2 regions of the Paenibacillus enshidis genome follow, and region 2 is predicted to be linked to the other one. Evidence: riboswitches for the same ligand, from Rfam matches in the RefSeq annotation. Region 2 holds a riboswitch; the other holds the start of a gene.
The links. A riboswitch is a leader RNA that binds a small molecule or an ion and turns the genes downstream of it on or off. The one in region 2 is predicted to bind S-adenosylmethionine.
Positions count from the first base shown of each region.

Region 1: another riboswitch for S-adenosylmethionine. It lies ahead of ACE41H_RS10230 (methionine ABC transporter ATP-binding protein); the one in region 2 lies ahead of metA (homoserine O-acetyltransferase MetA).

Region 1 covers NZ_JBHHMI010000007.1:55,009-62,499, reverse strand. Annotated here, with positions in the region: gene ACE41H_RS10260 (helix-turn-helix domain-containing protein) at 1-180, opposite strand, end outside; gene ACE41H_RS10255 (YuzB family protein) at 880-1,131, opposite strand; gene ACE41H_RS10250 (NifU family protein) at 1,218-1,460, shown strand; gene ACE41H_RS10245 (SDR family oxidoreductase) at 1,539-2,306, opposite strand; gene ACE41H_RS10240 (MetQ/NlpA family ABC transporter substrate-binding protein) at 2,446-3,282, opposite strand; gene ACE41H_RS10235 (methionine ABC transporter permease) at 3,356-4,024, opposite strand; gene ACE41H_RS10230 (methionine ABC transporter ATP-binding protein) at 4,021-5,040, opposite strand; SAM riboswitch class I at 5,166-5,308, opposite strand; gene ACE41H_RS10225 (Cthe_2314 family HEPN domain-containing protein) at 5,485-6,204, opposite strand; gene ACE41H_RS10220 (UbiD family decarboxylase) at 6,262-7,491, opposite strand, start outside.
Region 2 covers NZ_JBHHMI010000011.1:125,831-133,321, forward strand. Annotated here, with positions in the region: gene ACE41H_RS14465 (MOSC domain-containing protein) at 1-648, shown strand; gene ACE41H_RS14470 (ROK family protein) at 684-1,556, shown strand; gene ACE41H_RS14475 (HRDC domain-containing protein) at 1,724-2,728, shown strand; gene corA (magnesium/cobalt transporter CorA) at 2,816-3,751, opposite strand; SAM riboswitch class I at 4,236-4,355, shown strand; gene metA (homoserine O-acetyltransferase MetA) at 4,468-5,397, shown strand; gene ACE41H_RS14490 (aminotransferase class I/II-fold pyridoxal phosphate-dependent enzyme) at 5,425-6,609, shown strand; gene ACE41H_RS14495 (aminotransferase class V-fold PLP-dependent enzyme) at 6,606-7,491, shown strand, end outside.

The sequences.
Region 1 (7,491 bases), on a different contig from region 2:
ATCCTGTACCTCACAGTCCAAAGCCTCACAAATTCTGTTCAATGTATCGAACTTTACGCCATCTGTTTCTTCGTTGTACAGCTTGGCAATCCCATTTCTATGTAACCCGGTTAAACGGGATAGATCAGCAATGTTAATTCTTTTTTCGCCCATAAGACGAGATAAATGGACTTTAATCATACGTTCCCCTCCTTATAAAAATGCACACCAAAGTGTTGACAACGCATACTCCGATATGTATATTTAAGTAGATAAAACAAATACTATAGTGTTCATTTTGTACATCTTAATGTTTGAAGCTTTTATAAGAAAAACGTCTATCAACGTACATTCAAAGAAGACAGACCATGTTTAGCGTTTAGCGGTAGTTTTTCTTGCGATCTCAGGAAGCTGACTCCGCGATGATTATACATTCTGACATCTTAAAAAGAGGTGAGAACATGCTGGAATCGCTCGAATCTTTGGCCGAGCCATTAATTCGAACGCGCATAGAGTTATTATACAATAATTTGTCCCATTCGCGGCCAGACTATAGTCAACTAACCCAAGAATGTGACAGTTACTTCCGATCTATTCGCAAGGCTTCCGGGACGCACTTCAGTTAATGAATGAATTACAAAAGTACAATTGGATCACAGAACAGTGAAGGGGATGGTTTTCAGGGACATTTTCGCGGACTTATACACAAAAGCAGCGGAGAGGACGAAGCAATTCCGAAAAAGCGGAGCGTTCGCCTTTGGCCCGAAGGGTCAACAGCGATTGTAGGAATGCTTCGTTCTCGGAGCGTCTCACAAACGCACGAAAAGAGTGCCCCCGGTCAATGGACCTTTTGGGACACCCCCTTTTAATCCGACAGTGTAGTGATGCTTCTCCTGACCATCAGTCAATATCAAGACTTTCCCATGCCTCGGCTTCCTTAATTTTGGCGATAATCGCCTCATACAATGCTTCGGGCGAATCCGCCGCCACAATTTCACCGTTGACCATCGCGTACGGCTGGGCATAACACTGTCCGCAATTGTTGAGACAGCCGTACTCGACAACATCGTATTCGGGATTCTCCTCAAGTCTGGGCATGACATCCTCGGTGCTGGTATTGCTGCTGCAAAATTCTATGATCGGTCTCATGATTTTATTTCACCTGCTTTTGGCGGGAGCATTTTATTTTGCTCTCGTTTGTAATATAATAAACCTTATAGGAAAGGAGTTGAACTCTAATGAGCGATAACACAATCACCATGTATGATGAAGTGTTGGAAGTTTTGGATAAATTGCGTCCGTTCCTGCAGCGTGACGGTGGTGACGTTGAGCTGGTTGACGTGGAAGACGGCATTGTGAAGTTGAAGCTGATGGGTGCCTGCGGCAGTTGCCCAAGCTCTACAATTACACTGAAAGCCGGTATCGAACGTGCTTTGCTCGAAGAAGTTGACGGTGTGCAGGAAGTAATACAGGTATTCTAATATGCTTCAAGCATATTGACGGTAAGGGCCTTGACTTCGCAAGAAGCCAAGGCTCTTTTTTGCGGACTCCCTATCCATCTACAGTATCGAAGGACGGATCGGGTCCAGGCCTCCTGAAATGTCCATAATATTGCCTGTAATAAAGTCGGACGAATCCTCGCATAAATAAGCAATCACGCGCGCGATATCCTCACCGCTGCCCGGTCTGCCTCTGGGTGTCTCATGATCCTCCATGCCGCGAACCTCGGCAATCGTCTTCTCCTTATTGTCGCCCCGAATGTCTCCGGGACAGATCATATTGACCGTGATTCCCGACGGAGCTTCTTCAACAGCCAGAGTCTTGGTAAAAGAGACCAAACCCACCTTCGCCGCTGCATATACCGCCCGGTGTGGCCATGCTCTTCCCTCCGCAGCATGTCCAAATCCAAAATGGATAATTCTTCCCCACCGCTGTCTGCGCATAAGCGGAAGTACCAGATGATCCAGCAGCATCGTGCCGACCAGATTCCCGTTCAGCATCGCATGAATTTCAGCAGGCGTGTAGTCCGCAAACAGCTTGCGTTCGCGTATAAAAGGCCCTGCATTATTCACCATAATATCAACACCGCCGAGTTTAAGCTCCACCTGGGTCACAAGCTTTTCAATATCCTGCTGCCGGGAAATGTCCGCCTGAACGGCTGTACACCGAACTCCCTTGTTCTGAATGATTTGTTCCAGCTCCAGAGCTTCCGTACGGCTGTGTACATAGTTTATCGCAATATCGAACCCTTGATCCGCCAAATGTAAAGCTGTCATTCTCCCCAGCCCTTTGGCGCTTCCTGTAATCAGGGCAACCTTTGGTTTCAACGTACTTCCTCCTCTGCAAAGAGAACGCCACAGAATCAGTATAAAAGATTTGGGTCCATGCCTCAACTTGTCCGGGGAACAGCAAGTAAAACCGCCCCTGCCTGAAGGCAGAAGCGGTGTGCGGATACGGTCTGTTCAATTAAAATGCCGGGACGATAGCTCCCTGGTATTTATCTTCAATAAATTTCTTGGCTTCCTCGGATTGCAGGGCTTTGGCCAACATCTGAATGCCTTCGGAATCCTTGTTATCCGGACGGGCCACCAGCAGATTCGCGTATGGAGATTCTTTGTCTTCGATGAACAGGGCGTCCTTCGTCGGATTCAGGTTGGCTTCCAGCGCATAGTTGGTGTTAATGACCGCCAGGTCCAAGTCAGGCAGCTGGCGCGGCAGCATGGCCGCATCTGCGTCGCGGATGTCCAGGTTCTTCGGATTGCCAGTGATATCTGCAATGGTAGAGTTAATGTCCGTGTTGTCCTTCAAAGTAATCAGACCTTGCTTGGCCAACAGCATCAAGGCGCGGCCAGCGTTTGTCGCATCGTTAGGGATGCCTACAATGGCGCCGTCCGGAACTTCATCCACGGATTTGTATTTTTGCGAATACGCACCCATAGGCTCAACGTGTACTGGCACTACTGATACCAAATCCATGCCGCGTGCTTTGTTCTCGCTGTCCAGATACGGCTGGTGCTGGAAAAAGTTCGCATCCAGTTGCTTGTCGAACAGCTGCACGTTCGGCTGCACATAATCGTTAAAAGTAACGACCTGCAGGCGCACACCCTCTTTTTCCAGCGCAGGCTTGATCGCTTCAAGGATTTCAGCATGCGGCACAGCGGATGCACCGACCTTCAGCTCGATGCTGCGCGATGTTCCCGGATTATTGTCCGCAGTTGCCCCCTGACCGTTTTGAGCGTTCCCGCAGGCTCCCAAAATCAGCAGTAATGCAAGGCTTAAGAAAGCAAATGACCATTTTTTCATAACGTGTAATCCCTCCAAAATTTAATTTTTTTAAAAAATTGGGTATGAATAAGGATCTATATTTAATGTTTCCTTATTTCCGTGTATAATGCCGCACCAGACGATCACCCGCCATTTGCAGCACCTGAACCAGTACAACCATGAGCACAACGGCGACAATCATGACGGCCGTGTCATAACGGTAATAACCGTAGTTGATCGCCAGCGCACCCAAGCCGCCGCCGCCGATCATCCCGGACATGGCCGTATAAGACACGAGCGTGACAATCGTAATCGTTAATGCGGCGAGCAGTCCCGGCCTTGCCTCACGGAGCAGCACGCGGAAGATGATCTGCCCGGTGGAGGCTCCCATCGCGTGAGCCGCTTCAATAACACCCCGGTCCACCTCGCGCAGGGACGTTTCGACAAGCCTTGCGAAAAACGGCGCCGCCCCGATGACAAGCGGGGGAATCGTGCCGATCACTCCAATGGAGGTGCCAACGATCGCCCTCGTTACAGGGATCAATGCGACGATCAGAATGATAAACGGCACGGATCTCAGTATATTAACGATAAATGACAGCACGGTGTAGACCACCCTCATCAGGACAAGTGACGAACGGCTGGACAGGAACAGCACGACCCCGAGCGGCAGACCCAGAATCAGTGTGAACAAACCGGATATCAGCAGCATTTGGATCGTATCCATTGTCGAGCTGCCGATCTCATTCCAGTTAATCTGTGAAAAATCAAGCTCATTCATCCGCCGATCACCTCCACATCAAGCCCCTGTGCCGACAATTCCTGCGTCGTCTCCCGGATCGCCTTCTCGTCTCCCTCAAAGCGGACGGTAAGCAATCCGTAGGGCACATTTTTCAGCGTGGAGATCGTGCCCTGCAGGATGGCAAAATCCACACCGGTTCGCCGGACCGTGCGTGATAAAATCGATTCATAGGTTTTATCACCCAGGAATGAAATTCTCACAGTCTGCGAAGAGGACGGATGGGAGGCGGCAATCGCTGCCTGCAGTTCTTCTCCCTGGTCTGTCTCCCTCATAATAAATTCCCTTGTCACCGGATGCTGCGGCTTGATGAAGACTTCAGCCACCGGACCCTGCTCCACGATTCCGCCCTGATGGATAACAGCGACACGGTCGCAGATCCGCTGGATCACATGCATTTCATGCGTAATCAGCACGATGGTCAGATTGAAGCGCTGATTAATATCCAGCAGCAGCTTCAGAATGGAAGCCGTCGTCTGCGGATCGAGCGCCGACGTAGCTTCGTCACACAACAGCACGTCTGGATCACTGGCGAGCGCGCGGGCAATGCCGACCCGCTGCTTCTGTCCGCCGGATAGTTGTGCCGGGTACTTAGTGGCATGCTGCTCCAGCCCGACAAGCGCGAGCAGATCCTTCACCTTCTTATCAATTTCCGCTTTCGGTCTGCCGTCAAGATGAAGCGGAAATGCGATATTGTCATATACAGTCGCGGAAGACAGCAGGTTAAAATGCTGAAAAATCATCCCGATTTTGCGGCGTCTGGATTGCAGCTGCTTCCGGTTAAGTCCTGTCATATTTACACCATCGATCCACACCTCACCCGAGCTTGGCCGCTCCAGCAAATTGATGCAGCGAATCAGTGTGCTTTTTCCTGCTCCGGAATGGCCAATAATGCCGAAGATTTCACCTTTGCCGATCGATAAGTTCAGGTTGGACAGTGCCGGTGTCATCCGGCTGCCTTTGCCATAAAACTTCGTTAGCTCTCTGATTTCAATCAAGTTGGTCCGTCCCCCTTCTCTTCCTTGTACCCCTTCCCACCAGAACTGTCTCTTTTTTTGTCCAGTTAAAGGAAAATAGCCCTTTTCGCAAATGAAAAGGGCTTCTGCAATCCAGCAAAATCCGGTTCTCATCTGCCAATACTACTTAAACACAGTGGTATTGTTGGAATTAGCACCATGACGCTGCCCCCTAAGCGTTTAATAACGCCGGGGTGCAGCCGGTTGCCGGGCTTCATCGGGCCAGTCCCTCCGCCTCTCTCGATAAGAGATTATATGGTTGTTTCAATTATTTCGAGTTTGGAATATCCATTCTATAACCTTCATAAAGCTGACATTAAACTAGATTTCAGTATAGATACTTTACATGGCTTTGTCAAAGGTAATTTTGCGAAAACGTTTAGAAAAATTTCTGACAGTTACATAGGAAGGATGCAAACGACGATTTTACTTGCCTGACGAATGCCTTTCCCACTGCTGATTCGTATATTCGAACGCTTCCGCTACCGACCGGCAGACCATGTCCAAGCCCTGCCGCAGATCGTCAAGATGCTCATCCAGATCCTCAAGCTTGATTTTGCCATACAGCGCCCGCTGCTTCTGCCACAGATCATCCTGCATTTCCACGTTCATGTAGTGCACTTCCGTATTTCTGCGTTTACGCAGCCGGTCAAGCGGCTCTCTGAATCCGTCCTTAAGCTCAAACAGGCGATCAGCCAGTCTGTCGTGGATTTTCAAATACCGGAACTGCCGCAGCACGGTGAAATAGGAGTAATGAGCTTTTACCCTGGATGTGTTCATATCGTAAAAGTCATTCAGCAAATTGCCGAGCTTGTCCAGCATAGAGAACACCCGGATAAACCCATTTTTGTAAAAGTACACATACCGTTCATAATCCGCACGCTCCTGCCCGGTCATTTCCTCGGAAAACTTCGCATGCACCTTCTTACGGAAAAATGCCGCAGCGAACGTACTCTCTTCCAGCTCGGTCAGGGAGGACATCAGCCCGTGTGTCAATATTTCGGCCTTGCGGAAATCGGACGTCGGATCCCCGCTTTGCTCCATCTGGCGCTGCAGCAAGCCCAGCGTCCGCTTCATGCTGTTCATCGCCTGCAGCAGCATTTCGTTATCCTGCCTTGATGGTTCTCCCAAAAGCTCACGCAGCATATACTCAACCTCCCCATGTCTGTTCCGGCCCTTCGAAGCTTATACTTTCTGAAATCTTCACAAACCGTAGCTTTTCCAGCGTTCATCCACCAAGTGCACAATGTCCTCACGCGGCAGCACCTCATCCGGGTAACCAGGCTTCATACGCGCATCCACTACGATCGGCAGCTTGTAATTCAAATGATGCAGCTTGACTTCATGATCGGCAAACATATCCGTTGCCGGATTGAAGCGGGTGAATACTGTCCACAGGAAAGAGGCCTGTGATCTTACTACCTCTTCGGCGTTATCCACTATAAATACGAGCGGCCACTTCTGCTCCATGGCAGATATGCGCTGCAGCACATGCGCAGGCAGCTCAGGCTCCTGCTCGTAGGAGGCTCCCGAGATAACAAGGCAACCGCCGCAATAGGGCTCGATACGGGTGATGCCAGGCAGGTCCCCGCCCTCATACATCCGTGGCAATTCACGCACCGGCTCGCCGACACCCATCAGCACGGCCTTGCTGCCATGGTTAAGCTTACGCCCCGTATAATCGAGCGTATCATGCGAAGTATGATTGAGGATGAACAAATCCTGTGCCGGATTGAAGCGCTCCAGAATCGTCTCCAGCAGCACCGTAAAATTTGACAGGTCGAGCGGCTTGTCCGTCAGCATGAGGAACTTGGTCAGCGAAAGCTGGCCTTGCCCCAGGATCGTAAAGGCAGATACGAGCGCCTCGCGCGAGTAGCTTTCACGCACAACCGCAGCAGCCAGCGCATGAACCCCGGTCTCCGCATACGCCCATAAAGAGCGCACAGCCGGCATAACCAGCGGATAAGCCGGTGACAGCAGGCGCTGCAGGAATTCGCCCAGATAATAGTCCTCCTGGCGCGGCTTGCCTACAATCGTAGCCGGATAGATGGCGTCCTTGCGGTGATGCACATGCTTGACATGAAATACCGGGAAATCATGCTTTAATGAGTAATAGCCGAAATGGTCCCCAAACGGCCCCTCCGGACGCCGCTCATGCGGAGGCACATAACCGCTGATCGCAAATTCAGCCTCTGCAGGAATACGATGTCCGCCCAAAGGATCTTCCGTCATCGGCAGCTTGTCACCCATAATCAGTGATGCAAGCATCAGCTCAGGCAGATTCTCGGGAGCGGGGGCGATCGCCGAAGCGATCAGCGCAGGGGGGCCACCCAGGAAGATCGTAACTGGCAGCGGCTCGTTGCGCTGCTCTGCTTCGTGATAGTGGAAGCCGCCTCCTTTATGGATCTGCCAGTGTATTCCCGTTGTGGAGTC
Region 2 (7,491 bases):
ATGAACAATGCAGCGGCGTCAGCTGTGTCCGTGAACATTGCATTGCCGGCCGTACTTATGCACGGTGGCAAGGAAGTACTTAGCGGCATTAACAAATTACCCGCAGACAGGCCCATTCTTCTGACACGCAGCGGGATTCCCGGTGACGGACAGGCGGATCTCGTGCATCATGGCGGCCCGGACAAGGCGGTATGCGTTTATGATCACAGCCGCTATGCGTATTTTGCGCAGCTCATGGACCGCGAGCTTGTTTTCGGAGCTTTCGGGGAAAATGTGACGACGTCTGGGGCTGCGGAGGATACGGTCAGCATTGGGGACATCTACCGGCTTGGCCGTGCGCTCGTACAGATTAGCCAGCCCCGCCAGCCTTGCTTCAAACTGGCGGCAAGATACGGATGGAAGGAGCTTCCGCAGCAATTTCAGCAGACTGGGTACACGGGCTATTATTTCAGAGTGCTTGAAGAGGGGGAACTGTCTCCAGGGGACTCAATGGAGCTGGTGGAGAGGCCGAAGGAGCACATCACTGTAATGGAGGCCAACCGGATCATGTACCAGGAGAAGGATCATGCTGAACAGACGAAGCGGCTGCTGGAAGTAGAGGCGCTGTCGGAGAGCTGGAAGATGCCGCTGCGCAAACGTTTGGGCTGAAGGGATTGCATTGTATAAGGGAGGGAGAGGTTGGAATGACAGTATTGGGTGCAATTGAAGCAGGCGGGACTAAATTTGTATGCGGTATCGGCAATGAGCAGGGGGAAATTATGGGCAGGGTCAGCTTCCCGACGGAAGCACCCGAAGTAACGATGGCCCGGGTCATTGAATATTTCGAAGGAAAGAATGTCGAAGCGATCGGGGTTGGCTCCTTCGGGCCGATTGATCCGATTGTCGGCAGCAGTACATACGGGTACATTACCACAACGCCCAAGCCTCACTGGAGCAACTATAATCTTATCAGCAAGCTGAAGACTCATTTTGATGTTCCGATGGGTTTTGATACGGATGTGAACGGAGCCGCTCTGGGTGAATATACTTGGGGAGCCGCCAAAGGCCTGGACAGCTGCATTTATATTACGGTTGGAACAGGCATCGGCGCAGGGGCCGTTGTCGGAGGGCAAATGCTTCACGGTTTGTCCCACCCGGAAATGGGGCATATTCTGGTCCGCCGCCATCCGGAAGACACGTATGAAGGCTTCTGTCCTTATCACGGCGACTGTCTGGAAGGCCTGGCCGCAGGGCCTGCCATCAGCAAACGGTGGGGGACCCAAGGGGCGGAGCTTTCTCCGGATCATCCCGCATGGGAGATGGAGGCTTATTATCTGGCTCAGGCTTTGATGAATTACGTTCTGATTCTTTCCCCGCAAAAAATTATTATGGGCGGAGGAGTCATGAAGCAGGCGCAGCTCTTTCCGCTGATCCGCCGCAAGCTGCAGGAGATGCTTAAAGGTTACGTTCAACATGCAAGCCTTACGGCGGATATCGACAGCTATATCGTTCCTCCCGGACTTGGCGACAATGCCGGCTTGTCCGGTGCGTTTGCGCTGGCCCGTCTGGGGATATGATCATTTGTGAAAAAAAACTTTGACTTGGCATACATTTCCGTTATAAGATGAGCTTAACAGCATAGCACGGTTTATAAGGAAGCACCTATTTTGCGAATACGCGAAATAGGTGCTTTTTTTGTTGCCGGATGCTGATACTGATACATAACCAGAGGAGGTTTTGTAGTATGGAGATTGTATTCTTGAACAAGCTGTCGCAGACGGAGGAAGCCGACGGACTGGGGGCTGCCCAGGTATGGATCGGGGAAGAAGAGGGAGTATGGTCTGTCGGCTGGCGGACTACAGAAGGGGATGGCGAGAAGGATAGCGTCTGGTATGAGGGACGTTCATGGCAGGAGATGCTCTCCATTTACCGCTATCAGCTGGCTTTGAAGCTGTCCGAAGGGTACCGTCCGCTTATTGACGGGGTATTCCATGAGCGCGAAGAAGGCGGGAGCCGTGGGTTGTTTGTGCAGAAGCTATACTGCTACAGCGATCTTCATCCCCGTGATGATGTGTATACCGAGCTTACGGTCTGGCGCCGGCGCCGGGCGGCAGCCGAGCACAGGGCCCCATATATGATTGCAAGCAACCGTTTGCTGAAGCTGATCAGTGTCTTTCTCCCACGGAATGAAGCGGAGCTGTTTGAACTGCCGGGCATGGGGGAGAGCAAGGTGCGGGCCTATGGAGCGGAACTGCTGGCTATCACCTGTAAGGGTGAGCAGTATCGTCCATTTCCTTTGCATTGGGTGATGGAAGAGCTTGATGCCCAGGACTTTATCAATTGGAGCTACCGCCAGAAGGAACAGAAGTACAAGCTGGAGCTCGACAGATTTAATCAGCGCCAGGCGATTCTGAAGGGGGCGGCGGAAGGTCTTGGCCTGGAGGACATAAGTCGGCAGGCGGAACTGCCGCGCAGGGAAGTCATTGAAATGCTGGAGGTGCTTGAGCGAGAAGGGTACGATGTAGATAACGTGATCCGGAGTGAGCTGTCGGGCGCTACAGAGCAGGAGCAGGAGGCGATTCGGGAGGCCTACCAGGAGCTGGGAGACCGCTTTTTGAAGCCTGTTATGCAGCGGGTGTATGGCGATCCAAATCACGGGGATATGAAGCTGGATGAAATTTATGAGCGTCTGCGGCTGGTGCGTATCTGTTACCGTCGCGATGAAGGAGGCAAACAGAGCGCCAGCTAAAGCAAACTGCATCTAGTGGTGAATGCCAAAAAGACGGACCCTGTCCCGAAGGAAGGCTCCGTCTTTCATTCCTATTCTGTAAAATATTCAGATCCAGTCTTTCTTGCGGAAAATCAGAAACATGCTGCTGCCCAGTGCAATCATCACGCCAATCACGACAAAATATCCGTGGCGGGTGTGCAACTCGGGCATATTATCAAAGTTCATTCCATAAATTCCTGTAATGACGGTCAAAGGCATAAATACGGTGGTGATCGCTGTAAAAACCCGCATGATTTCGTTGGCCCGGTTGGCAATGCTGGACTGGTAGGCTTCACGAAGGTTGCCCATCAGATCACGGTAGGTGTCGAAGGTTTCGGAAATTTTTACGGCGTTTTCATAAATGTCGCTAAAATATTTCTGCAATTGCTCGTCAATCAGGCGCAAATCCCGTTTGTTCAACGTATTGATGACTTCCTTCTGCGGGCCAAGCACTTTTTTAAGCCATAAAATTTCACTGCGCAGACCGATAATTTCGTTCAAATGAGATTTTTTCGTATGCATCAGAATGTCTTCCTCAAGCTTTTCGATTCGAACCTCGATCCGGTCGCCCACGAGAAAATAATTGTCTACGATCAGGTCGATCAGCAGATACATAAAACGGTCAGGAGAATTCACTTCCTGCTCCCAAAGCAGCGGCTTCAGGGAACGAAGCTCATTGATCTTCTGTCTGGTGATGGTGATGATAAAATGTCTGCCGAGAAAAATATTGAGGGAACGCAGAAAGATTTCTTCATCATCAAACCGGATGCTGTTTACAACGATAAAGTAATGATTATCATATATTTCAATTTTGGGACGCTGGTCTTCTTCGCTCAGGCAGTCTTCCACAGCCAGATCATGAATGGAAAAGAGCGGCTGCAGCACCGCGAGATCTTCAACATCGGCATCAATCCAGTAAAAGCCGTCGGCCGGTGCCGTCAATGTATTTTCAATGTCGTCAATGAGGGTAAATACCCCGTTGTTCACTAACCGGATTTTCATTTCTCTCACTCCTTATGCTTCGCCCCAGGGCGAATGATGTTCACAAGGAATGCTTTCAGACTGGTGCCAGACCCAGGAAGTTAGAAGCTCCACAGACATGAAGAACGTGCGTCCCGTCTCCGGCAAGCTGAAGTCATTCCTATGCTGTTGTCATGCTTCCGCCGCCTATTCGGACTCGGGTCGCCTTCCATGGTTGGTGTCACCCCTATCGAATTATATTAAGATGAGCCGCAGCAGTCCTTTTTTATACGCCAATCTTGAACTGTGCATATAGTTTCAGCCGCCTGCAGCACTTGTCTAGTATAACGCCCGCCAGATGGCCTTTCAAGGGCTAAACTGGACATTTTCATTTGCTGTTTTCATCTTATGGAGGCAGCCGAATCCGTGTGCGCGATGAATGGATTTTTCTGCTTGACGAGAGAGGTGTTCATGCTTTAAAGTTTGATACAGGATATTTGAATTAGTTAAAATTGAAAATAGCGAAATCTTATCAAGAGCAGGTGGAGGGACTAGCCCGATGAAACCCGGCAACCGGCGGTGATCCGCACGGTGCTAATTCTTGCAGGTCACATTTTCTTTAGAAACTGGATCTGAGAGATGAGAGAGGCGCATATGAATCAGATATGACCTTTCTCGTGCTGCGAGAAAGGTCATTTTTAATATGCCCGGCATCTCAGCAATGATTTTCGCAAACTTCATGAACAGGAGTGAGCATTATGCCGATTAAAATTCCAGACACCTTGCCGGCGAAGGAGGTTCTTGCGGGTGAGAACATTTTTGTCATGGACGAGAGCAAGGCCTATCACCAGGACATCCGTCCGCTCCGCATTGCGATTCTTAACCTGATGCCGACCAAAGAAACGACCGAAACCCAACTGCTGCGGCTGATCGGCAACACCCCGCTGCAAGTGGATGTCACGCTCGTTCACCCGCAGTCGCATGTGTCCAAAAACACGTCCCAGGAGTATCTGGACATGTTTTACAAAACATTTGACGAAATCAAAAATACCCGCTTTGATGGCATGATTATTACAGGTGCGCCTGTAGAGCAGCTTGAATTTGAGGATGTAAATTATTGGGAGGAGATTCGCAGCATCTTTGACTGGACCCGGACGAATGTGACCTCCACCATGCATATCTGTTGGGCCTCGCAGGCGGGCTTATACCACCATTTCGGGGTTCCCAAATACGGATTGGACAGCAAATGCTTCGGCGTTTTTGCGCATACAGTTAGCAAGCCTCATGTGAAGCTGCTGCGCGGCTTTGACGAAGTCTTCTATGCGCCTCACTCACGGCATACGGAAGTCCGCCGCGCGGATATTGAACGTTTTCCCGAACTGGAACTGCTCTCGGAATCGGAAGAAGCCGGTGTGTATATTGTCGCTACGACGGACGGCAAGCAGATTTTTGTGACAGGCCATTCCGAGTATGATCCGTTATCCCTGAAATGGGAGTATGACCGGGATATGGCCAAAGGCTTGGACAATGTTCCCTTGCCCCAAAATTATTTCCCGCAGGATGATCCAACCTGTACACCGCCGTCCACGTGGCGGGCCCATGCCAACTTATTATTTTCTAACTGGCTGAACTACTATGTGTACCAGGAGACCCCTTATGACATCGGTGATATCGGGCCTCAAATTTAATAAGTAAAAACGAACAGGAGGATTTATATGGATAACCCAAAATTGAAAATCGAAAGCAGATTAGCCCAAATCGGTTCCGTCAATGAGCCTGTAACCGGTGCGGTGAATTTTCCGATTTACCAGTCGACAGCTTTCCGTCATCCGCGGCTCGGACAGAGCACAGGCTTCGATTATATCCGTACCACGAATCCGACTCGCAAGGTGCTCGAAGAAGCAGCAGCGGAGCTGGAATCCGGAGACGCCGGATTCGCCTGTTCCTCCGGCATGGCCGCTCTGCAGACGATTTTTACTCTGTTCGGACAAGGGGATCATCTGATCGTTTCCCTTGACTTGTATGGAGGAACCTATCGTTTGCTGGAACGCATCCTCTCCAAATACGGCGTAACCGCCTCTTATGTGGATACGAATGACCTCAATGCGCTGGAGCAGACACGCCGTCCGAACACGAAGGCCGTATTTATCGAAACGCCGACCAACCCGCTCATGATGATTACCGATATCGCGGCGGTAGCCGGCTGGGCCAAAAAGCATGATCTGCTGACGATTGTGGACAATACGCTGCTTACGCCATATTTCCAAAGACCGATTGAACTGGGTGCCGACATCGTAGTTCACAGCGCCACCAAATATTTGGGCGGTCATAATGACGTCCTGGCCGGACTGATCGTCACCAAAGGAAAAGAGCTGTCCGAAGAAATGGCCTTCCTGCACAACTCGATTGGGGCCGTGCTGTCCCCGAACGACAGCTACCAATTGATGAAAGGCATGAAAACCCTTGCCCTGCGCATGGACAGACATGAACAGAATGCCACACAGATCGCACAGTATCTGCTGACTCACTCGCTGGTGACGGACGTATACTATCCGGCCCTGGAGAGCCATCCGGGATATGAGATTCAAAACAGACAGTCCTCCGGGAATACGGGAATTTTCTCGTTCAAGGTCAAGGATGCCCGCCTGGTAGAGCCTTTGCTGCGCCATATCAAGCTGATCGCCTTTGCCGAAAGTCTGGGCGGGGTTGAATCACTTATGACCTATCCTGCGGTGCAGACCCATGCGGACATTCCGGCGGAAATCAGGGATGCGGTAGGCGTCGACGACAGGCTGCTTCGTTTCTCCGTTGGCATTGAACATGCGGAGGACCTTATTCAGGATCTGGGTGGTGCGCTTGAAGCCGCACATCGTGAGCTCGAAGGGGGGGCTGCGGAATGAGCGGAGACGGGCAGCGGAAAGAAGGGGAGCAAGAGCTGAAGTTCGGCACCCGGCTCCTGCACTTTGGAGCGGAAATTGACAGCCAAACTGGCGCGTCCAGTGTGCCGATTTACCAGGCCTCCACCTTTCATCATCATGACATTTTTAATCCGCCGCAGTTTGACTATAGCCGTTCCGGCAATCCGACCCGGCAGGCTTTGGAGGATTATATTGCGCTGCTGGAAGGCGGAGTGCGCGGATTTGCTTACTCATCCGGGATGGCGGCTATTTCCAGCGCCTTCCTGATGCTGTCGGCCGGTGACCATATGATCGTAACCGAGGATGTGTATGGCGGGACCTATCGGCTGCTGACCCAAATATTGAACCGGATGAACATCGAGTCCACCTTTGTCGATATGACGAATCTGGATGAAGTCAGACAAGCCCTGAAGCCCAACACTAAAGCGGTATATATGGAAACCCCGTCCAACCCGACTTTGAAAATAACGGATATTGAGGCGGTCACAAGCTGGGCCCATAAGCATGATCTCATCACCATGCTGGACAATACGTTTATGACCCCTTATTATCAGCGTCCCATCGAAATGGGAGTGGATATTGTTCTGCACAGCGCCACCAAGTTTCTCGGCGGTCACAGCGACGTGCTGGCAGGCTTGGCCGTTGCCCGCACGGAAGCATTAGCTGTGCAGCTGAAGCAGCTGCAGAACGGATTGGGTACCGTATTGGGCGTCCAGGAATCCTGGCTGCTGATGCGGGGAATGAAGACACTGCAAGCCCGTATGGCACACAGTGAGCAAAGCGCACGCCGGCTGGCCCAATGGCTTCATGCCAGGCAGGATATCAAGGCGGTTTACTATCCGGGCCTCGCTGATCATCCGGGAC